One region of the Cytobacillus kochii genome, then DNA from elsewhere that is predicted to be linked to it. Evidence: predicted binding sites of a transcription regulator. Region 1 holds the regulator's gene; each other region holds the start of a gene.
The links. The regulator LexA, encoded in region 1, represses DNA repair genes until DNA is damaged. The targets are predictions, from matches to a motif close to CGAACATATGTTCG.
Positions count from the first base shown of each region.

Region 2: the regulator LexA is predicted to act here: its motif matches at 4,064-4,077, upstream of LG276_RS01145 (YolD-like family protein).
Region 3: the regulator LexA is predicted to act here: its motif matches at 3,714-3,727, upstream of LG276_RS13530 (DUF6434 domain-containing protein).

Region 1 is NZ_CP085254.1:2,039,020-2,047,044, forward strand. It holds gene LG276_RS10675 (methionine gamma-lyase family protein) at 1-511, shown strand, start outside; gene LG276_RS10680 (MerR family transcriptional regulator) at 692-1,102, shown strand; gene glnA (type I glutamate--ammonia ligase) at 1,144-2,478, shown strand; gene LG276_RS10690 (hypothetical protein) at 2,779-3,081, shown strand; gene LG276_RS10695 (hypothetical protein) at 3,340-3,681, shown strand; gene LG276_RS10700 (hypothetical protein) at 3,949-4,296, shown strand; gene LG276_RS10705 (DUF4257 domain-containing protein) at 5,000-5,284, opposite strand; gene lexA (transcriptional repressor LexA) at 5,480-6,127, opposite strand; gene LG276_RS10715 (LysM peptidoglycan-binding domain-containing protein) at 6,259-6,591, shown strand; gene LG276_RS10720 (recombinase family protein) at 6,606-7,271, shown strand; gene LG276_RS10725 (DUF896 domain-containing protein) at 7,720-7,950, shown strand.
Region 2 is NZ_CP085254.1:194,628-202,447, forward strand. It holds gene LG276_RS01110 (N-acetylmuramoyl-L-alanine amidase) at 1-381, shown strand, start outside; gene LG276_RS01115 (hypothetical protein) at 423-593, opposite strand; gene LG276_RS01120 (sulfotransferase family 2 domain-containing protein) at 749-1,495, shown strand; gene LG276_RS01125 (hypothetical protein) at 1,549-1,734, opposite strand; gene LG276_RS01130 (Panacea domain-containing protein) at 1,769-2,515, opposite strand; gene LG276_RS01135 (hypothetical protein) at 2,531-3,217, opposite strand; gene LG276_RS01140 (hypothetical protein) at 3,343-3,699, opposite strand; gene LG276_RS01145 (YolD-like family protein) at 3,704-4,033, opposite strand; gene LG276_RS01150 (hypothetical protein) at 4,137-4,355, shown strand; gene LG276_RS01155 (YolD-like family protein) at 4,358-4,618, shown strand; gene LG276_RS01160 (hypothetical protein) at 4,748-5,206, opposite strand; gene LG276_RS01165 (DUF6973 domain-containing protein) at 5,274-6,026, shown strand; partial or broken gene rpsI (30S ribosomal protein S9) at 6,372-6,437, shown strand; gene LG276_RS01175 (hypothetical protein) at 6,788-7,306, opposite strand; gene LG276_RS01180 (hypothetical protein) at 7,319-7,820, opposite strand, start outside.
Region 3 is NZ_CP085254.1:2,633,303-2,641,327, reverse strand. It holds gene LG276_RS13550 (fatty acid--CoA ligase) at 1-19, shown strand, start outside; gene LG276_RS13545 (CaiB/BaiF CoA-transferase family protein) at 46-1,080, shown strand; gene pssA (CDP-diacylglycerol--serine O-phosphatidyltransferase) at 1,227-1,922, shown strand; gene LG276_RS13535 (IS1595 family transposase) at 2,102-3,109, shown strand; gene LG276_RS13530 (DUF6434 domain-containing protein) at 3,110-3,679, opposite strand; gene LG276_RS13525 (nucleotide excision repair endonuclease) at 3,832-4,209, opposite strand; gene LG276_RS13520 (phosphate ABC transporter substrate-binding protein) at 4,521-5,363, shown strand; gene pstC (phosphate ABC transporter permease subunit PstC) at 5,407-6,312, shown strand; gene pstA (phosphate ABC transporter permease PstA) at 6,314-7,138, shown strand; gene pstB (phosphate ABC transporter ATP-binding protein PstB) at 7,156-7,974, shown strand.

The DNA of each region.
Region 1 (8,025 bases):
CTGCGCTTATCGATTAACTTCCCCTGGCATTGGAGCGGAAGCTGGAGCATCACTATATAGTTTACAGGAGATGTATCAGGGCTTTTTCTTAGCCCCTCATGTAGTGGGACAGGCTTTGAAGGGAGCGGTTTTTACAGCAGCAATCCTCGAATACTTTGGGATGAAAACTAATCCAAGATGGGATGCAGAGAGAACAGACCTAATACAATCAGTACAATTTGGTGAAGCTAAAATGATGGTTGCCTTTTGTCAAGCGATTCAATATGCATCCCCAATCAACTCTCACGTTACTGCTTATCCAGCATATATGCCAGGATATGAGGATGATGTCATTATGGCTGCGGGTACTTTTATACAAGGAGCAAGTATTGAGCTTACAGCAGACGGTCCTATTCGGCCCCCGTATGAAGCATATGTTCAAGGTGGATTAACCTATTCACATGTAAAAATCGCCATTTGTACGGCCTTAGACCAATTATTAGAGAAAGACCTCATTCAAAAGTATCAATAAATATAGAGAAAGGAGACGGATATACGCTGCCTCCTTTCAGTATTAGGAAAAAAGTTTGAAAATTTCATGATTTCCATGTGATAAAACATAACATTTTGTTGACAGATTATCTAACACGACATATAATAGGATATAAGATACAAAGAAATTAAAAGTAAAAGAATGAAGGAGGAGAGATGGTTGACTGGAAGTGAAATACGTCGTTCCATGCCGCTCTTTCCAATTGGCATTGTGATGCAGCTGACTGAGCTAACAGCAAGACAGATTCGCTATTATGAAGAACACCAATTGATTACTCCAGCTAGAACGGATACGAATAGAAGGCTATATTCATTGAATGATATTGATAAATTGCTAGAGATCAAAGATTTAATTGATCAAGGTGTCAATATGGCGGGAATAAAGCAACTATTCACAGTGAAACAACAACAAGAGATGGATGAACAAGCATTTAAGAAGCAAGAAGAAAAAGTGAGACACGATTTGTCAGATGACGAATTGAGAAAGCTTTTGCGTAAAGAATTTATGCAAGCAGGTAGGTTTACTCGATCGTCTTTAAGGCAAGGTGATTTATCACGCTTTTTCCATTAAAATAAAAAATCTTTTCTTGACTTTAAAGGAGGAAACACAAGGTGGCAAAATTCACTAAAGAAGATATCAGACGTATTGCTGAAGAAGAAAATGTTAAATTTATTAGATTGCAATTTACTGACATTCTAGGAACAATTAAAAACGTAGAAATTCCAATTAGTCAGCTTGAAAAAGCTTTGGACAATAAAATGATGTTTGATGGTTCCTCAATTGAAGGTTTCGTTCGCATTGAAGAATCAGATATGTATTTATTCCCAGACCTAGACACATGGGTTGTATTCCCTTGGACGGCGGAAAAAGGAAAAGTAGCTCGTTTAATCTGCGATATTTATAATGCAGATGGTACGCCATTCGCGGGAGACCCTCGTAATAACTTAAAAAGAATCCTTAAAGAAATGGAAGACCTCGGTTTTACAGACTTCAATCTTGGACCTGAACCGGAATTCTTCTTATTTAAGTTAGATCAACAAGGTGAACCAACTTTAGAACTTAATGATAATGGTGGTTATTTTGATTTAGCTCCGACTGACTTAGGTGAAAATTGCCGTCGTGATATCGTTCTTGAGCTTGAAGAAATGGGCTTTGAAATTGAAGCTTCTCACCATGAAGTGGCTCCAGGGCAACATGAAATCGATTTTAAATATGCTGATGCACTTACAGCATGTGATAATATCCAAACATTTAAATTAGTGGTTAAAACAATTGCACGTAAACACGGTTTACACGCAACATTTATGCCAAAACCATTATTCGGTGTGAACGGATCAGGTATGCACTGTAACGTTTCATTATTTAAAAATGGTGTAAATGCATTCTATGATACAAAAGGTGATTTAGAACTTAGTGATACAGCACGTAATTTTATTGCAGGTATCATTAACCATGCACCAAGTTTCACAGCTGTAACAAATCCAACAGTAAACTCTTTCAAACGTTTAGTGCCTGGATATGAAGCTCCTTGTTATGTTGCTTGGTCTGCAAGAAACCGTTCACCACTTATTCGTATCCCAGCATCACGTGGTGTCAGTACACGTGTAGAAGTACGTAGTGTTGACCCAGCTGCCAATCCATACCTTGCAATGGCTGTTCTTCTTAAAGCTGGATTAGATGGTGTGAAAAACAACCTAACACCACCAGCTCCAGTAGATCGTAATATCTATGTTATGAGCAAAGAGGAACGTGAAGCTGAAGGTATTAAAGATCTTCCAGCTACACTTTATAGCGCGCTAGAACTTCTTAAACAAGATGAAGTAATGGTAGCTGCACTTGGTGAACATATTCTTGAACACTTTATCGAAGCAAAAGAAATTGAGTGGGATATGTTTAGAACGCAAGTTCACCCTTGGGAACGCGAGCAATATTTACAAATGTATTAATAGATAATACCAAAGTGGTTTTTTCAGACTGTAGGTAAACTCGGTGTAATCGAGGTACCTACAGTCTTTTTGTATTTAAAAATAGAAGAAAGTAAAGCGGTGAGGATCATCCTTGAGGCGTTTATTATGAACCTCTTTACATTTAATTTATAGAAGTAGCCTTAACATCTGATTTTTTATAAAACTTAAGAAGATGTCATATAAAATATAAAATGGTCTTTTAACAAGGTAATATAGCCCGTACAACTCTTCATCTTCCACATATAGTATTAACATAATCAGAGAAAGGAGGATGAGAATATGGGATATAATAATCAAAACTATTCAGACTCATACGGATATGATCATAACGATTGTGGATGTGATGAATTCTTTAGGAACATTTCCCGTGGTGAGGATGTGAAAGTATTCCTTAAAGGTGGCGGCCATGTGTTCGGAGAGTTTATCGATGTTCGTGGAAATTTAGTTTTCCTAGCAAAAGCTAACTGTAATCGTCACGATGATCGTCATGATGATCGTCACAAAGATTGTTGCGACAAAAAAGATCGTGTAAGAATTACTACGATCTGTTGTGATGATATCATTGCAGTTGAAACTCGATAGTAAGAGTCCTTTTTATGAGTCTAAAAGAAGTTAATGCAAGGGTTATAACTGCTTTGTATCATCATTCAACTAATTAATAGAAACTAAAAAGGGTCTCAGTTAAAAGCAGCCATAATGGCTGCTTTTTTATAGGTTTGAAAAACAAAAAGATGGTCCACAGAGAAAATAAAATGGTCTTTCAACAGGGGGATATAGCCCGTACAACCTTAAGACCATCCACATATAGTATTAACATAATCATAGAAAGGAGGAAGTAAAATGGGATGTAATAATAATTTCTATGGAAGAGGCTCAAGATATTCAGACTCATATGACAACAACAATCACGGTTGTGGTAATTACAGTAAAAACGACAACAAGGATTGTGGCTGTGATGAGTTCTTTAAGAATATCTCCCGTGGTGAGGATGTGAGAGTATTTCTTAAAGGCGGCGACCATGTGACAGGAGAATTCGTTGATGTTCGCGGTAATTTAGTTTTCTTAGCAAAAGCTAACTGTGATCGTCACGATGATCGTCACGACGATTGTTGCGACAAGAAAAATCGTGTAAGAATCACTACGATCTGTTGCGATAATATCGTTGCAGTTGAAACACGATAGTTAGGAGTTTCTTTATTGTGTCTTAGCGGATGCAAGGGCTATAACTGTTTAGTATTAACATTCAACTTGGTATCTATTTAATAGATACCAAAAATCGAGTCCAAAGCAGCCATAACGGCTGCTTCTTTATTTTATAGTTAGGTTTGACAAACAAAAAGAAGGTTCACAGAGAAAATAAAATGGTCTTTTAACAGGGGGATATAGCCCGTACACCTCCAAGACCCTCGACATATAGTATTAACATAATGATAGAAAGGAGGAAGAGATATGGGATATAATAATTGTTTTTTTGGAAGAAGACCAAGATATTCAGACTCATATGGATATGACAACAACAATCATGGTTGTGGTAATTACAGCAAAGATGACAATAAGGATTGTGGCTGTGATGAGTTCTTTAAGAACATTTCCCGTGGTGAGGATGTGAGAGTATTTCTTAAAGGTGGCGGCCATGTGTTCGGGGAGTTTATCGATATTCGCGGTAATTTAGTCTTCCTAGCTAAAGCAGACTGTGATCGTCACGATGATCGTCACGATCATTGTTGTTGTGACAAGAAAGCTCGTGTACGAATTACTACGATCTGTTGTGATGATATCGTTGCAGTTGAAGTATAAGGAACTTAGGAAACCCGTAAGTTGAAAGTGCTTTTACTTTGTTTTAATGGAAGCTAATATATGGGAAAATAACTATTGCTGATACTAAAAGGCATCTTCAAATGCAGTTTTAGCGGCAGCTTCAGACTGTAGACAAACTCCTTATATGAGTTTGTCTACAGATTTATTAATATTAGGAAGAAAATTTATAAGTATTGATGCGGATAATCGAAATCAATAAGAAATAGTATTTTAAGCGATTCTATACTTGTGGATTATGGGGTATGTAAAATCAAGGGTGCAAATGATTCATTTATGAACCGAATTTAAGGTGTAAGTATTAAGAAGTAAGTGGTTATAGTTACCAATCAATTGAATAATTAGCATTTAATCCATTTAGCCATCTGTTTTTCATGAAAAATGCTTTATTTTTTATTTACCCATAAAACATCATGTTTAAAAACATTATTTCGTATTGAATTGATGAACCGTACTTCAGAAGAGTGGTTCTATGTGCTGTGTAAGACATACATATGACAATTTAAGAAGCTACTCAAAGTTAAACGAAACGGTAATGTGTTATATCCCTTTCATTAAGGTGAAACAGACTGTTTAAGCGGGTATTTCTAGCGCTTGAATAAAAGGTAAAAAGTAGAAGTTGGCTAGATATAATTTGTTCTTGTTATAAACAACAAAAAACCGTTCATAAGAACGGAATAAAATTTTATTCTTGATCTTTTACTTTTAGGGTATCTAATAATTTTAAGATACCCTCACCTCCCATACCAGATACGAGAGAGATGATGAAAACAGCAGTGGGGGAATCCGGTGTTGTTGTCACAATGACAAATACGGCCGCCAGTCCTCCTAGTAAGATGTCTTCTAAGAACCCTAAATAAATGAATTTTTTTGTCATCCGTGGCTTGACTAGTTTGCCTAATCTCTGCAAATGTCCTGCAACACCGACAATTCCACCAATCAACGCAGCGAAGAGAATGTTCATTAACATTTTTCCTTCACACTCCTAAAGCCGAGATTTTTTTGCGACCTTAGGTTGATTCTTGGTGTAAATTTCATTATAATATATTTTTGTCTCCATGTAATGATTCTATTTTACTGAATTTTTCAAATTTTATAATTGTATGAGTAACATATAAAGATAATTGCAACTATTAAAAAGGAGTGTCAATAATGACACTCTTTTTTAATGTATTTGGCGATAAACACCAATTACTTTGCCTAAAATAGATACATTGTGCAGGATAATCGGCTCCATGGTAGGGTTTTCTGGTTGCAAGCGGATAAAGTTCTTCTCTTTAAAGAATCGCTTAACGGTGGCCTCATCATCTTCTGTCATAGCAACCACGATTTCTCCATTATTTGCTGTTTGTTGCTGCTTGACTATGACATAATCACCATCTAATATGCCAGCTTCAATCATACTTTCTCCCATAATTTCAAGCATGAAGATATTTTCATCACTCGGAGCCATTCTTTCAGGTAAAGGAAAATATTCCTCAACATTCTCAATCGCAGTAATGGGGTGACCAGCAGTAACCTTACCGATAATAGGAACGTTCACCGTTTGCATTTTAGGAATTGGGTTGCTTTCTTCTAAATTTAATACTTCAATGGCACGGGGTTTTGTCGGATCTCGACGAATAAGTCCTTTACTCTCTAGTCTGGCTAGATGGCCATGTACGGTTGAACTTGAAGCAAGTCCAACAGCTTCACCTATTTCCCTAACGGAAGGTGGATAACCTTTTTGTTTTACTTCATCTTTTATAAAATTCAATATATCTTGCTGCCTCTTAGATAATTTCACGCTATCACGCACCTTCGTCAATTTCATTAAGATTATTATACCATCAGTAGTAAATAGATACAAACATAAGTTCGAATTTTCTTATTGACAGAAACAAACGTTCGCATTATACTAAAATTATCAAATCGAACATATATTCTATTCAGGGGTGGCAATTAATGATAAAACAATTGTGGAATTCTTATAGTTATGCTATTATTCTTATCGCTTTTAGTTTCGGTATGGCTTTCTTATTATTTTTGAACACTGGTAATGCAAATCAGGTGGAATATGTAAAAGTTGAAGTAAAACAAGGAGATTCTTTATGGAAAATGGCGGAGGAATTTAAAGATGCCCATAATATGTCTTCTAAAGACTTTGTTGCTTGGGTAGAAGAATTTAATCATATACATTTAGGTAAAATACATCCTGGTGATAAGGTGTATCTTCCCATTACAGATGGTGAAATAATATCTGAAACAAATTTAGCTAGTGTGATATTAGAAGACTAAAGGAATGAAAGAGAATGAATGTAATTATATATTGCAGAGTGAGTACGACGAAAGATACCCAGGAAACGTCTCTTGCTAGACAAGAGGAAGAACTTTTACATTTAGCAAGAATGAAAGATATGAATGTGGTTGAAGTCATACGTGAGAAAGCAAGTGGTTATGATTTAGAAAGAATTGGTTTGTTGCAATTATTGGAGTTACTTAAACAAAATCAAGCAGAGGCTGTTCTTATTCAAGATGAAACCAGGATTGGAAGAGGAAATGCTAAAATTGCCATCTTACATTGTATACTGAAGGAAAATGGGAAAATTTATACTATTGCCCATAATGGAGAATTGCAACTTTCAGATTCTGATTCTATGGTATTACAAATTGTTAGCATGGTTGAAGAGTATCAAAGAAAAATACATAATGTAAAAATAAAAAGAGGGATGCAAAAAGCTGTTCAAAAAGGCTTTCGACCTGAAAAGAATTTAAAAAACCAAGGAAATATAAACGGAAGAGAACGAATAGAGGTACCAATAGAAGAAATAGTAAAATTGAGACAAAATAACCTTACTTTTGCAGAAATTGCTGCAACGTTAAGAGGCTTTGGTTATAAAATATCTAAAGCGACAGTAAACCGTAGATATAATGAATATATAGCTGATATAGAGCAGGTGGATAATGAATCATCTTGATATAGGCCTAATAAGTTAAGTTGATTAGTTGTAATTTAACTTAAAGACTAAGAAATTCTGGTACTGATTCCAAGATAAAAGCATACTGAAAGATCCTTCAATCGTCCATGAGTTCAGACATGTGAATTGTGAATGGTTATTTGTTTGCCGAGGATTCATCCATGTTTTTTCATTTAACGTTAGTGAAAGTATTATTCCCTTATTCCCCTTATTTACATACGCACCCTACATTAAATAATTCTCACATTTTTAAGTTGAGAACACTGCTACATTGCCATACCTAATAATAAAGCAATACGATACCAACTTATTGTCCTCTGAAATGATAGTGAAAAGCATGAGTGTAAAACTGCTTTCTTGTAAAATCCATTCATATTTAGTAATATGGCTATTAAGTATCTTCTCCATATGGAATGAAGACTTTTTGGATGGGAAGGAGTGTAACACAATGATTTCAAAAGAAAAATTGGCGAGAATTAATTCGCTTGCTAAGAAAGCGAAAACAGAAGGTTTATCAGAATCAGAGGCAAAGGAACAATCTAAATTAAGAAAAGAATATTTAGAGAAGTTTAGAGCTTCTATGTTAAATACATTAAAAGGTGTTACTGTTATTGACCCTGAAGGTAATGATGTTACACCAGATAAGTTAAAACGTGAACAAAATAAACCACTTCACTAAGATTGTGTTTATAAATTTTTAAAAGGAAACTGTCACGAACAGTTTCCTTTGTTATTGTTTATATGATAATTATAT
Region 2 (7,820 bases), 1.8 Mb from region 1:
CTTAATTCCAAGGGTGTTGATTCTTCTTATTCAAACCGTGCTAAATTAGCGAAAGAGTATGGTATAAAAGATTATAAAGGCACTGCACCTCAAAACATTAAGTTATTAGAGTTAATCAAAAAAGGTAAACCAACATCTACAAAAGCAAAGAAAGAGTATGTTACTCTACCAGCATCAGCAAAGACATGGAGGACATATAAGCTCAATGTAGCTCCAGTTACTAAGAACTCTGACTGGTCACTTACTCCTGCAGCGTTTGGTGGGTTAACGTATGAAATTCTTGATAAACCACAAGCAAATGTCGTGACGATTAAAACATCAAGAGGTAAACGTAATATCTATGTAGGTGCTGATACTAGTGCAAAGATTATTATGAAGTAATAATAAAAGTCCTTCAAAAGTGTGATGGAATTGTTGGAATTTTAATTTACTTTTCTCCAATCAGTTGCTCTTAAGAAGGTATTCGAAATTTTAATTGTAAATTGCGAATTAGAAGAAACGAAACCTTTTGTAGTATGAATAATTGTATACCCTATGGTTTCTGAATACCAAGAGTCACCTTGAATTGATACTTTGATCATTTCCCAAGTCATCAAATATTTTCAACTCCTTAATAAACTTATCTATAATTATTAAATATGTACCTTTTGTAAAAATATACATTTTTTAATTTAAAGGTTTTTGCACAATTTAAACTTTAGTTTTTTGCATATTATATGTTAAATGTTAATAAAAGGAGAGAAACTTAATGAATAATAATGAAATATATCAAACATTTATGAACGGAATTCCTTTATATAATAAGAATTTACCTATTATTCTTTATTGGTCACCAAAATCAGGTTGTACAACTATAATGAAATGGTTTTATTATCAGTCAGGAGAACTATCTGAAGCGTTAAATATGGATAATTGGATTCATACCTATAGATCCAAAATTCAAGATCAATTTTACAGAGAGGAACTAGTCACCAGTCTATTGTCTAACCAAAAAGCAACATATAAACTTGTTAGAGATCCATATAAAAGAGCTGTTAGCTCGTTTTACTCTACACTAATTGGAACGGTTGTAAGAGATAACTTAAGTCCGAAAATTACCACTGGCCTATCGTTTAAGGAGTTTTTATATTATATTAAAGAAAGAGGAGTTCAACCAGGTCAAATAGATCCTCATATTTCACAGCAGTATTTACAAGGGGAAGAAGATTTAATAAATCATTATGTTAAATTAGAGGACCTTAAATCAGAATTAAAAAAAATAGAAAAGAAATTCAACCTTCCAAAATCTCCTATAAAAGATTTATCAAAATCTCCACACCATTTTCTAAATTATATGAAGGGTAGTGGGAGACATGCAGAAACAAAACTACCATTGGACTTTGATGGGGATTTGCCTAGTTATGAGAGTCTATATGATGCTGAAGCAATTCAATTAGTTACAGAGCTTTATAAAGAAGATTTTGAGGTTTACGGTTATAGTATGAAAGGGCTTTGAGTTTTAAAAAAAGAAAAGTCTATATTTTCACAATGTGTGAATGAAAGCCCACCTCAAACGAGGTGGGCTTTCATTCCTTCAAATGCCTTCTGTAATGCTTCTTTCATTGTATTGCCTTCAACCTTTATCCCTCTATTGTCAGATGTTCCTACAACAGTAACTGGATGACTTTGGGCAAAAATATAGTATTTATCACCCTTCTCATCTGTAACAGAAACATACATTTCCTCAGGTTTCATGACATCATTCCTTGTTTCATAAAGTAGAAAGGGATTAATCGCTACAAGATTGGTGAATTAAGTTATGTGGTATAACCTCATCTCTTCCTAAACCATTTTTATAAATTATATCCCAAGGACCATCTTCAACATGAGTTAAATCTACCAATGAAAAAGCGGAGTATTCACCGTATTCTTTGATAGTTTCTTCTAATGTTTCAACAATCTTGTAATCAATAGGTGTCTTAGTGAACTTGGAAAAAACAGATAATTTGAAAGGTTTATCTTTAAGTATTAGGTAATCATTATCTTCTTGTTCAATCTCATCTCTACCATAAATTTTGTACTTTTCATATAGTTCCTTAATTACCGGTCCATATTGCCAAGCATAGAATTCTTCATCAAATGGTCTGTAGTCATACTTTTTAACAAATTTACAATAGAATAGATAAATTAATTTCTGTAATTTTAAATGTGTTAATTGCATGCGAGAAGTTAATAAATTTGCAATATCGAATGCAGATATCATTAAATCATCAGATATCATTTCTTTAAAATCTTTAAAGTTTGTTATTGGAGTAACATCTGAAAAGAATTTATCATAATTTACAATAGAATCCCAAGAATGTTCACTTGTTTGTAGGTGGTGGAATCCAAAGGTTAAATGTTCAAATTCTGCCTTTAATGTCTCTAATGTTTTTACACATTCAGCTATTCCGTCTATTTTCTCATCACTTTTATGTAGTGCTATTCTCTTTCCACTTTTATAATCGCTGTATAATATAATAAAATGTTCTATCATGCTAATCCTCCTTAATTAGCCTTTAAAATAAATCTCAGGCCAGGATGTATAATCCTTTTTATAAATTTCATGGGAATCTAAATTAATTAATTCACTCTTAGTATCCCATACTTGCAACTCTAAAGGGAAGTGTTTGGCGTCTTTACCCATAAAATATATATGATACCCTCTGTAATCTCCATTAATTCTTTCCTTATGTAGAATACGAAAACCTTCTTTTTCTTTTAAATTATCTAAAATAGTTTTTATTTTGTTAATATTTTTTCCAAAATCCTTATCGATTATTCTAAAACCTAATAAATCATTGAGGACTTTATTAATTGAAAAAGAACCGTTTTGTTCAGCTTTTTTCTTTTGTAATTTATTTAAGATAGATTCCTCATTCTTTATTCTACCAATAATATTGCAATTAAATAATTCTTTTATCAGTCCAATTATTTGTGCGTATAAATAAATAAGTTCATTTTTATACCTTGTCATATAGTCATAAAACTGTTGGTCAATAATAAAAATTTCATCATCTTTTTCAGTAATAACATTTTTAACATATGTTTTCTTTAAATTATACAGATGTATACCTGGTTGTTGAGATATCCACATATTGTTATGATTAATAAGATTTTCATTTAGTATCTTAAATATTTCTTCATATTCTTTAATACTATATGTATACTCTTTTTGAATAATTTTCGTGCTACTCATTAAAAGAAGTTTCCCCCAATATTATATTAAAATATAACTATATAACACTTCTATTATAAGGGAGAAAAGTCCTGCATTGTTGGAAAAATTTATTTTTACTGTAATGAAGAAGTTTTCTACATAAATCAAGATGGACTATTTAAATAAAAATTAAATAATTCCTCACATTTATTCCTAATCCTTGGATTAAAATAACTATGCTGCTCATCGTATCCTTTATAGTGGAACTCATACATAGTAAACGACTCATCGTGTCCAATCTGGTTTACTCTCATATTTTCTTTTCTCAGCTTATCTTTAACTTCTTTCAAATCACGCTGAACGTTCTTTATTGTATTTTCCGTCAAGGTAATATAAGGCTGTTTAATCTTAAACGGGGACTTCTCAATGATCTTTAAATCTCTTTCAAGGATGATAATAATCATCGGTAAGTATATAGCTTGCTCAAGAACATTACGATTAGCTTCATTAATCCTAGTCATGTTGTTAAACCCCTTCGACTGATATCACTTCATCAATGTGAAATTTTAAGGTTTTTAATTCGTTTGTTTCCAAATGGATGTACATATTAATATGATCAATTTTATCTACTATGCCCTCATAAGCTTTTGTGAACCCATCAACCCAGATGGTCATCTTGATTGTAAGGGTGTAGTTTAATGATTCCATCGTTATTATCTGTATTTCCTCAAGTTCTTGCTCATCTAATTCTGGCTTTTTTACTTTTTCGTATTCGGCTGGTATTTTCTTAAGTAATTCAGTATGTTCGCTCATAAAGAACCCTTGCCATTTCATTTTTCCGCGGTCACGAATCATAAACCACATCTCCTTTTTTAATATTATATGCGAACTTTTGTTCTTAATTCAATTGAAATAGAACAAAGGTTCGTATAAAATAATGGTAAGGGAGGGCTAATCGATGAAAGGTTTACTTATTAGAGGAGTTAACAATAAAGAGGAATTAGAAATGATTTATCTGGATAACAAGGGAGATATCAGCCAGAGAAGAATTAAAATTTTGTCCGTTTACGAAGATTACTTTCGAGCATATTGTTATACCAAGCGAGAGCAGCGCACTTTTAAGGTAAGTAATGTCTTATCGATTGGTCCAGTCAGGAAAGTAAGGAGAGGAGCTTAATCATGGGAGTGAAAATGCCGAAGAAATCAAAACCACAAAGACCTTCAAGGGATGAATTTGAATTAGAAGAGCTGGGAAATGCAGTAGTTGAAGCGCATAGGGAGAAAACTCAAGTCTTAATATTGTTGTGGCAAAGAGAGCCTATCCAAGGGAAAATCGTTAATCTTGATGGCCAGACTCAATTAATACATATTGAAAGTGGTTATGAAACGATAAAGGTAAAATTTATTGATATTCTTTCAATTCAAAGCGCTCCTCAATAAGAGGGCGCTTTTATTTTACATCTACATAACTTTCTATATAGGTATCTATTGACCTATAAACTAGTAAATATTTTTATTTTTATCCAATATATGTTTTTATTTGGATAATTGTAGTAATATAGAGTTGTATTATTCTTCATAAAGATGTAAACCATCAAAAATTTTGGAAGTTGTTTCAATCTCGTTCTTATCGTTGATACTTTTTACTTTAGCGTTAATACCGAGCTTTGTAGAGTTGGCACCTGCATACATAAGTATCTTTTCGTATTTTTTACCATTTATTTCATAGGACATCGCTAAATTATAATCATCTTTGGGGCGATACTTGGTATTGAAACTAATAGTATCCTTGGGTTTTAATTCTGGAAACTCTGTTAAATGGACCTTTTCTTCATCACCATTAATTAAATATATTTCTGATTTTGGGACTACTTCTGTAGATGTGTTCTGAATTCTTATATTTACTCCATCTGGTAAAGATGAAAATTCACCTTGAGAGAGTTTATTTAAAAGATAGGGGGTACTTAAAGCCAGAATTAGAAGAAGAAGAATAATACTTATCACTATGGTTGTCTTTTTTTTTGTCATTTATATCACCTTTTCCCTGAAATTGGTTTTCATCTAATTACTATAATATAGAATAGGAGAATTTGGAATGAAAAAGGTATTTTTAGCTTTTATATTTCTATTAGCTTTTGGAGTATCGAGTGCATATGCATCAGAAAAACCAGAGATGCAAAAATCAAATATAGAGAATCAATTGGATGTGACTCCTGAATTATCAGAGGAAGTTTTAGAAGTTTTAACTGAAGAAGATTTTGCAGCGGCTTATGAGATTCTAACTGAAACTACATCTATAGAAGATTTTGAAAAACAAGAGAAAGAATTAGATCAATTAATTATCCCGATTTTAATAGATATTGCTAAAACAAAAGAAAATTCAATTAAGCCATATAGCATTTTACCCGATGCCTATAATAGATTGAATGATACTGAAAGAAAGCTGGCAAAGAAGCATCCAACTCAAGCTGCAATTGTTTACAATTGTTCAGCTGCTGCGACAGGACTTGCAGGAAAATTATATAAAAATGGGAATGCTGATAATCATAATGGCAATGCTTTTAAACATGCATTTTGGAATGCAGCAATGACAAGAGACATGAATGCTACAAAAGCAAAAACATGGGCAGATGCTCATGAGGTAGGGGCTAAAGGTGTTTCAAAAGATATGGATTTGAAAAATAATAAGATTGGTAGAGATACTTATGTCGCTTTAGCAGATGCAAGTTTTCTTAAACCAAATTATACTAAGATTCAAAAAGAATTGATGAAAAAAATTGATCAGGGTAAATTATACCGTGTGGTCAATGGTAAGTTAGTAAAAACAAATAGCAGTGGTAAGAAATAAGAATATTTTCTTTTTCACTTATCTGTGATTTTCTCGATTTATGATGTGGTGTGCCAACCAAATACTATATTCACATATAAGGAAATGTAAAATAAATCATTTAATAAAAGTTTTTCCGAGGGTGTAAATAAACATCTCTCGAAAAACTTTTATTTTTTTACCTAATTATAATAAGTCTAGTGTATTGCTACTGAATACTTAAGCAGGTGTGTAGTGCCATATAAATTGACCTACTTTTGACCATTTTTTAAATACAATTATGGATAGCTCAGTATATAAATATCCCGAGTTTTTTCTATATATAATGGTTTTATATATAATGAAATAATTAAGTATAGCTATGACATGAAAGAACGTAAAAAATACGGTCTTAAAGGCGCTCGTCGTGCACCTCAGTACTCAAAACGTTAATAAACCTTATATACCAAGGTTTTGCCCTCTATGCTCTTATGAGCAGGGAGGGCTTTTTTATGTCCAAATTTGGAGTTGAATACGAATACCCCAAGCTAAAATTTCATGTACTTTTGGAACATCTCGGCTGTTTTCTCCTTCACTTCATCGGTCACATAGTGTACATATCCATGTTAGAGTGTTATCGCGGGGTGTGGGTAATAATTATTGTCCAGGGATTAATTAATGCGCACCCACAGCATATTATTATATTTTTTTAAATTGAAATGAAAAAGCGTATGATATAATCCGAAAAGACCTTAACATTTTATACGAAAAAAGAGTCTTAATAGACTCTTTTTAATTAAGTTTTATTTTCTTATAGATTCAATTTGATCTAACTCAAATTGATATTTACTTAGCTGCAATTCGTTAGTTAATAGTTCAAAGAACTTTCGGGTATTTCTAAGAATATCATCAATTAAAACATCACTATTAACGACTATAGACTTTTCATGAACACTAAACTTAGCTTTGGTCCCTTCCTTCTTCAGTTCGACCTTCATAGGCTGACTAGGAAAATAAAAGGATGCTTGACCATTTTCCTTGAACTCTTCAACTAAATTGAGCATATAAGACAATAATGTTGGCAAATCATCCCAAAAGGAGAAATCAGTTAGTGGCTTATAATTATACTCAATTATAACTCCACCATCTAAATTTAGAATACCGTCATCAATACTATCACTATTAATAATGTCTTTTATTGACTTAAGATTCTCATTTAAAACCAAACAATACTCATCTGTATTATTTTTCAATATCTCTAAGTCAGTAACTTTCTTTTTAAGTATAAAAATTATAAAAACATCAAATTTTAAATTTCCCATTACTCATCTTCCTTATTTAGGGTATAGTTGTTTGATATGTCCTTTAGTAATTCCCATAACATATTCAACTCCATTTACTTTACCTTCAACCTGGAATGTTGAATTTGTTTCTTTTTTAGACAAGGTAGATTTTTTGTTTTTAGCAATTGTATGCGCAATGTTTTTCACATCATTAACACTTAAATCAGGGTTATAGAATGTTTGATCTTTTTTAACAGAACCGTCCCAATATTTTGGGTGATGTCTCTCAAGCATATGTTTCATATCTGTTTTAGTCAACTTAAAAGTATGACTACCCGTTTTATATGATAGTGTTTTATAGTTTGCTAGTGCATTTGTTACTTTTGATTTTGGAGCCTTTTTAAATACCTTTGATCCATATTTAATTACATACTTGCCTCCACTTAGTACAAGCCTTGCAATTAATGGCCAAAAGAAAGGTTGAATTCCTGTAAATTCTTCATCGGATTCAAACGGAATACTTTTCCAATCAATTCCATCCGTATAATTATGT
Region 3 (8,025 bases), 590 kb from region 1:
GGAACAATTGCAAAAATAACCGCCAGTAAATAGAAGGGATAACATATGTTAACAGGTGTGAAAATAATTGATTTTACAAACTATTTACCAGGTCCTTTTGCCACGCTTAGATTGGCAGAACTAGGAGCAGAAGTAATTAAAATAGAAGGACCCAATGGTGATCCTGCACGACATGTAGAGCCGATGGGCAAAGGTCAAGGTGTCATATTTACGAGTAATAATCGGGGTAAGCACAGTCATTTCCTCAATTTAAAAGATACAACCGATTTAAATAAGGTGAAGGAACTAATACTAGAAGCAGACGTAATCATTGAAAGTTTTCGACCGGGTGTGATGAAGCGTTTAACATTAGACTATGAAACGATCCAAACATATCATCCCACAATTGTCTATTGTTCATTGGTTGGGTATGGTGAAAATACTCTTTATTCTACCTTTGGAAGTCATGACCTGAATTATATGGCCATTAGTGGGATGTTAGCACAATGGAAGGATGATAAGGGACGTCCCATTCATCCTTCTCAACAAATAGCTGATTTAGTCGGAGGGATTGTGGCAAGCGAAAGAGTTTTAGCAGGTCTTGTTCAAAGAGGGATAAATGGAAAGGGTAGCTACCATCAAGTAAGTATGGCAGATACAATGACGGCTTTAATGGGTAACCACCATCTCGTTCATCAAGTGACCGAAATGAAACAAGGTGTAGAGGTTTTAGCAGGGACCATTGTTAACTATTGTTTATACGAAACAAGTGATGGTCGCTATATGGCATTAGGCGCATTAGAGAAGAAGTTCTGGCAATCTTTTTGTTTAGCTGTTGAACATCCCGAATGGATAGCATGTCATATGATGAAGGTAAGTGATCCTGTTTATAAACAAGTTTCTGCAGTTTTTAAGGAGCGATCATTTACTGATTGGATAGGTGTTAGCGAGCAAGTCGATTGTTGCTTAACACCTGTGTTAGAAATCGATGAAGTACCCAAAAGTAGTTATCATCAACAAAGAGGAAATTTCGTTTATGATGATAACTGGTCGTTTATTCAACAATATTCTGACTTGAGAAATCCTCAAAAAAAGAAATAGGGACAAAAGAACTTAATAATCGTCAAACATATATAGTAACAACTTAGAATATAGTGTTATAATAGATAAACCTTAAAAAGTGATTTGTGTTTAAATGAAGGTTTATTTTGCAACGTAGATCACAAAAAAGTGAGTGATGATTGTAAGTGAAATTTATTAAGATGATACCTAATATGCTTACTTTAGGCAATTTATATTGTGGATTTTTGTCTATTGGATTTGCTGCTCATGGCCAATATAATAATGCGGCGATATTGATTATTATCGGGATGATGCTTGATAGTATGGATGGTCGTGCAGCGAGAATGTTAAAAGCAGATAGTACGCTAGGCAAAGAATTAGATTCATTAGCCGATGTTGTAACTTTTGGGGTTGCACCGTCATTTCTCGTATATTATACATACTTTTACCAATTTGGTTCTATTGGATTATTAGTTTCTGGGTTATTCCCGCTATTCGGTGCATATCGCTTAGCACGATTCAATATTGGTACTAGTAAGCAGTCCATGCATTATTTTATCGGTGTTCCGATTACTGCCGCTGGTGGTATTTTAGCTATCCTAACATTGTTTGGCCATTGGGTGCCCAGTATTATTACAACAGTTGTATTTACCGCGCTTTGTTTTTTAATGGTCAGTCGTATTCGCATTCCGAGTTTAAAAGATATCCCATTACCAAAGTACGGGACAATTGTGACAATCTTTTTAGGCTGTATGCTTTTTGTTCTTTATAAAGGGACATATGGTTCCTATCCTTATTTAATTTATATTGCCACTCCATTGTACATTGCCTATTTAGCGTACCGCTTTAAAAAGAACCAAAATAATAAGACTTCCGACTAGTAAGAATCATACAGTTTGGGAGTCTTTTTTTGTTGTTAGAAAACCATTAAGTCATGAATGCAATTGATTCTTTCAGAGAGGGAAATCATTTTATAAAAAGGCTGTTTTCGTATAGATTGTTGCTTTCTTGACCATACTTATAAAGGGTTGATAAATGGGGTTTAAGGAGGCGTTCAAGTATGTGGAAAGATGTATATGAAGAGTTCAGCGAACTAACCAAATCAGAGCAAATGGCTTTATTTAATGCTATGAAACAGGATTTATTTCCAGACGAACCAGATAAGATTAATAAACTACTCAAAAGCATTCGTGAAGCCCGATTTGCTTCTGGTTTAGGGTGCGTTCATTGTGGAAGTACATCTGTAAAAAGAAACGGTAAATATCGTTCAAGACAACGCTATCTGTGTAATGATTGCGGAAAGTCCTTCAACGATATGACGAATACACCATTTTCAGGCTCTCGCTACCCTGAAAAGTGGATAAAATACATTGAACTAATGGTCGAAGGTTACACCCTACCGAAAATCGCTGAACGCTTAAAAATTCATATATCAACTGCATTCTATTGGAGACATAAAATCCTGAACGCATTAGGAAGTCTTGGTTTTAATCAACTGCAAGGTATCGTTGAAAGTGACGAGACCTTCTTTCGAGAGTCTATGAAGGGTCGTGAAATTACCCATAGAAAAGCCAAGAAACGTGGAGAAAAGGACAAGAAAAGAGGGATTTCTAATCTTAAAATAGCAGTTGTCGTGGCACAAGACCGAAATGGTAATATGATTGCTCGGAAAGCAGGAACAGGTCGTGTAAAGGCAGAAGAAATTGATACTGTGATAGGTGAGTATATTCACCCGTCTGCTTTGTTATATACAGATACAGCAACTAACTACAAGAAATTCGCCAAACTAAAAGGATTACAACACGAAACAGTTAATGAAAGCCAAAAACAACGGGTGAAAAAAGGCATATACCATATTCAACACGTCAATAACTCTCATAATCGTTTGAAAGGTTGGATGGAACGTTTTCAAGGGGTGGCAACCAAATACTTAGATAATTACCTCAACTGGTTTCGTTGGCTTGAAATAGGCAAACAAATAGCATTTGATGAACGAGTCAAACAAATGCTTGTTTCTGCCTGTCGAAAATCAAGTCACACCACAATAGAAATGTTGAGATGTGCTTAACTAATTATTAGACGTATATTTATTGCTTCCAGGGAGTTTTTTGATGTTGTTCCACGCTTCAATCGCTTCCTCACGACTTTTTCCTTGATTATTAGAGTCGGCAAAAAAATCACGAATAAATTGATTGTATTCAAATTGAGGAGCGATTTTTTTCTTGTACAATGGGTTTTTCTTTCGTTCTTCTTCTTTATACCAAGCATCTACAACATCTCGATACGTTTTTCCAATGTTAGTTTTAAAATAGTTTTGGATATAGGTAGAAAAATGAAAATTAGGGATAACTGTCTTGAAAAAGGCTCTTACATTTTGACTACAACGATGGTTTTTCGAAATGACTGTATCAAGACTTAAATCGACCTGTGGTTCTGACTTACTATTCACCTTTGATTTTCTAATTGGCTTTTTTATCTCTCCTGTTCGAAGAAATGTTTCAATTCTATCGGAAATCTCTATTTTTGAACCAGAAGCACTTATTCCATTTTCTCTGCAAAAAGATTGTAATTCTTCCTTCAACCAATAGAAATCTTTAAAACTATCTACACTAATATCTTTTGTTAGATTTGGTCTCATATTCTACACCTCAATATTCACTTATTTCTATTATAGAACAATTGTTCCTGTTAATCAAAAATAATCATAAGCAAAAACAACAAAGTTTACGAAAACAGCCTATAAAAAAAGGATGAAGGAGGTTTCTCCTTCATCCCATAGCTAAAATAAAATTAGCTTGAAAAGAAAACTTTTTCAGTATTATATTTTGCTTTTAACTTATTAATAATGTAGGTTTCGTATATTTCACGCTCAACGGGATCATCAACATACATACATGCAATTTTGGTTACTTGTTCACGGTGATTTTTAATGGGAGACACTTGGTCGTCGAAATGCTTTTTTACACGTTGTCTTAGTTTACGTGCTTTCCCAACAAAAAGAAGGTTCTCTTTTTTGTCAAAGAATAAAATCATTCCACCTCTATCTCTTGGAATCTTTGTAAAGTCCGTAAAACCATATAAATGGCTGATGGCCGTTGTTCCTTGTTCCCCGCCAGGCTTCTTTTTAGTGATAACTAAGTCTGGTTGAGGTATTTCAATATTAATCATCAATAATCACTTCCTATTCTAGCAATCATCGTACCACAACCTACATAAAAAAGCCCATACTTCCGCGTATTTTTCTTTAAATGTTTTTAAATCATATAATGTAGACAAAATAAACGTTTTCAAAAAATGAAAGTTTGAAAAATTGATAATATTTTTAGGTTGATTTTTACAATTTCTCCATAAATTTATGGGTATATTGATGAAATTTACAAAGGCTTTACAAAAGGTTAATAGAGAATTAAATATGATTCGTTATATTGGGGTTAACACAAACAAAACAGCTAAAAGCAATCTAAAGTGGAGGTTTTTCTATGCTAAAACTTCGAAAATGGAAGAGTATTTTGTTACTTTTGTCACTTACCTTAATTTTGACTGCATGCAATGGTGGTGAAGAAGAAGGAGAGGGACAAGCCAGTACAGGTAACGGAAGCACGATATCCATTTCTGGTTCTACGTCAGTTGGTCCGCTAGCGGAAAAGCTAGCTGCTAAATATATGGAAAATGCGGATGTGAATATTGAAATCAATCAAATTGGTTCTTCAGCAGGAATTACAAATGCAATAAGTGGAGTTTCCGAAATTGGTATGTCTTCTCGTAACTTAGAGTCAGGAGAAGAAGAAGAAGTAACACCTACAATCATTGCTTTTGACGGAATTGTAGTCGTTACACACGCAAACAATAAAGTAAAAGATTTAACAATGGATGAAGTGAAAAAGATCTTTACTGGTGAAATAACAAACTGGAAAGATGTGGGCGGTAAAGATATGGAGATTGTTGTCGTTTCACGTGAAGACGGGTCAGGTTCGAGAGATGCTTTTCAGGAAATTGTTGACTACTCTTCTGGTGAATTAGTGCGGAGCTCAATTATCGCTAGTGGGAACGGAAATATAAAAACGACGGTTGCAACAAATGAACATGCTATTGGGTTTATCTCTTTTGAATATATAGATGATACAATTTCAACGATTAATATTAATGGGGTAGAACCAACTGCTAAAAATGTGATTGAAGAGAAATATCCATTATCTCGTCCTTTCCTTTTCGTGCATAAAGACTTATCAGAGGAAAGCCAAGCGTTTATTGATTTCATTTTAAGTGAAGCTGGGCAGGAAATAGCTGCAGAAGCAGGGGCTATACCAATTATAGAAGAATGATGCTACATCAAACAATTAGCAAGTGACTTTGGAGGTATGTGTTTTGCCAAATCCATCAGAAGTAAAACAAACAAATAAATCTAATCGATTAAAATATATTATGGAGTTCATTTCAGAGAAGTTGTTTTTAATCTGTGCGCTAATCTCTGTGCTTAGTTTATTTCTCATTATTGGATTCGTCTTCTTTAAAGGATCGAATCCATTCATTGCAGACGGATATAGCTTTATTGATTTTATCTTTGGCTCTGATTGGATACCGAGTGAAGATAAGTATGGAATTTTTCCAATGATAGTTGCTTCCATTTATGCAACGATTGGAGCGCTTGTCATTGGAGTACCAATTGGGTTATTAACGGCGATCTTTTTATCGGAAATAGCTCCAAAACCAATTGCAAAGATTATTTCACCAGCTGTGCAATTGTTAGCGGGTATTCCCTCTGTATTATATGGTGTATTCGGCTTAGCGATTATTGTTCCTTTCTTACAAAATAATCTTGGCTTAGTAAAAGGGCAAAGTTTAATAGCGGTTATTCTCGTATTAGCGATCATGATGTTACCTACAATTGTAACCGTTGCTGAAACAGCCATTAGGGCAGTACCGAAAACGTATAGAGAAGGTTCCTTAGCATTAGGTGCCTCGCCAATCGGAACCATCTTTAAAGTCGTTGTTCCAGCAGCAAAATCAGGTATTATGGCAGCGATTGTATTAGGGCTAGGACGAGCAATTGGAGAGACAATGGCAGTCATTCTTGTTGCTGGTAATAGTTTGATTATACCAACAAGCTTAACAGATAGTGTAAGGCCACTTACAACGAATATTGCCCTTGAAATGGGTTACGCTTATGGTACACATCAGGAAATGTTATTTGCGACAGGAATAGTATTATTCTCATTCATTCTAATATTGAATTTCGTATTAGCAAAAATAAGTTCGAAAGGTGGGAAGTAAAGTGAGAAAGTTTAAAGATAATTTATTATTAGGCTTATTGTGGTTTGGCGCTTTCTTAACTGTAGCTATCCTACTTATTATCGTTGGTTATATTTTTTATAAAGGTATCGGGTTAATTAATCTTGATTTTATCTTTGGTGACTATTCACCTGTCGGCGGCGGTGGAATTTGGCCAATGATTATTACTACCATTTATACAATTGTGATATCGCTAGTCATTGCCACTCCAGTTGGGATTTTAGCAGCAGTTTATTTACAAGAGTACGCGAAACAAGGAAAGCTCGTTCGAATAATCCGGTTTGCAACAGAGAGTTTAACGGGTATTCCATCTATTATATACGGATTATTCGGTGCTGTATTTTTTGTTACCACATTGGCGATGGGGATGTCTATTATTTCAGCTTCCTTGACCTTAACAATTATTGTTTTACCAGTGATCATCCGTACAACAGAAGAAGCATTAAAAACAGTACCAGCTAGTTACCGAGAAGGTTCCCTTGCATTAGGTTCAACAAAGTTACAAACACTATATAAAGTCATTTTACCTAGCGCTATGCCAGGGATCTTATCAGGGATTATCCTCTCAATGGGACGTATCATCGGTGAATCAGCAGCAATCTTTTTAACAGCAGGTACAGTAGCAGCAATGCCTGAAGGGATTTTCTCATCAGCGAGAACATTAACGGTTCATTCGTATCTTGTTACACAAGAATCTGGTGATATTGAATTAGCAGCAGCAATTGGTATTGTGTTAATTGTAATGATTCTTGCTCTAAACTTTGCTGCAACATTTATCTCTAAAAAGCTTAATAAAGCTGACTATTAAAAAGGAGTGTTCTATTCATGAATACAACACTAGAACGTAAAGAAGTAAAAGAGTCTGCAAATGTTGAACATCAAAATGATCAGCGTTCAGTGAAAATTAGTGTAAGAGACTTAGATTTATTCTACGGTGAGAACCAAGCGCTTTATCAAGTGTCATTAGATATTCGTGAAAAAGAGGTAACAGCATTAATTGGTCCTTCTGGATGTGGAAAATCGACTTTTTTAAGAACATTGAATCGTATGAATGATTTAATTGATAGTGTGAGAATTAATGGAGATATCCACATTAATGGCAATAATATATATCAATCAAAAGATGTTATTGAACTTAGAACAAAAGTCGGTATGGTTTTCCAGAAGCCAAATCTATTTCCAATGAGCATCTATGATAATGTAGCCTATGGGCCTAGAATGCAAGGGATTAAAAATAAAAAAGAATTGAATAAAATTGTTGAAGAAAGTTTACGTGGAGCAGCGATATGGGACGAAGTAAAAGATCGTTTAAAAACTTCGGCACTTGGTTTATCAGGTGGTCAACAACAACGTGTTTGTATTGCCAGAGCAATTGCCATGAAACCAGACGTCATATTAATGGATGAGCCAACTTCAGCACTTGACCCCATTTCAACACTTAAAGTAGAAGAACTTATTGCTCATTTGAAGAAAGATTATACGATCGTCATCGTTACTCATAATATGCAACAAGCTGCTCGTGTATCCGATAAGACAGCGTTCTTCCTCAACGGAGAAGTCATTGAATTTGAACAAACCGATCAAATCTTCTCCATGCCAAAAGATAGCCGTACAGAAGATTATGTGACTGGCAGATTCGGTTAAAAAAATAAACGTGAGGTGCCGAACAAATTTCCATTGTTAAATAGGGATTTG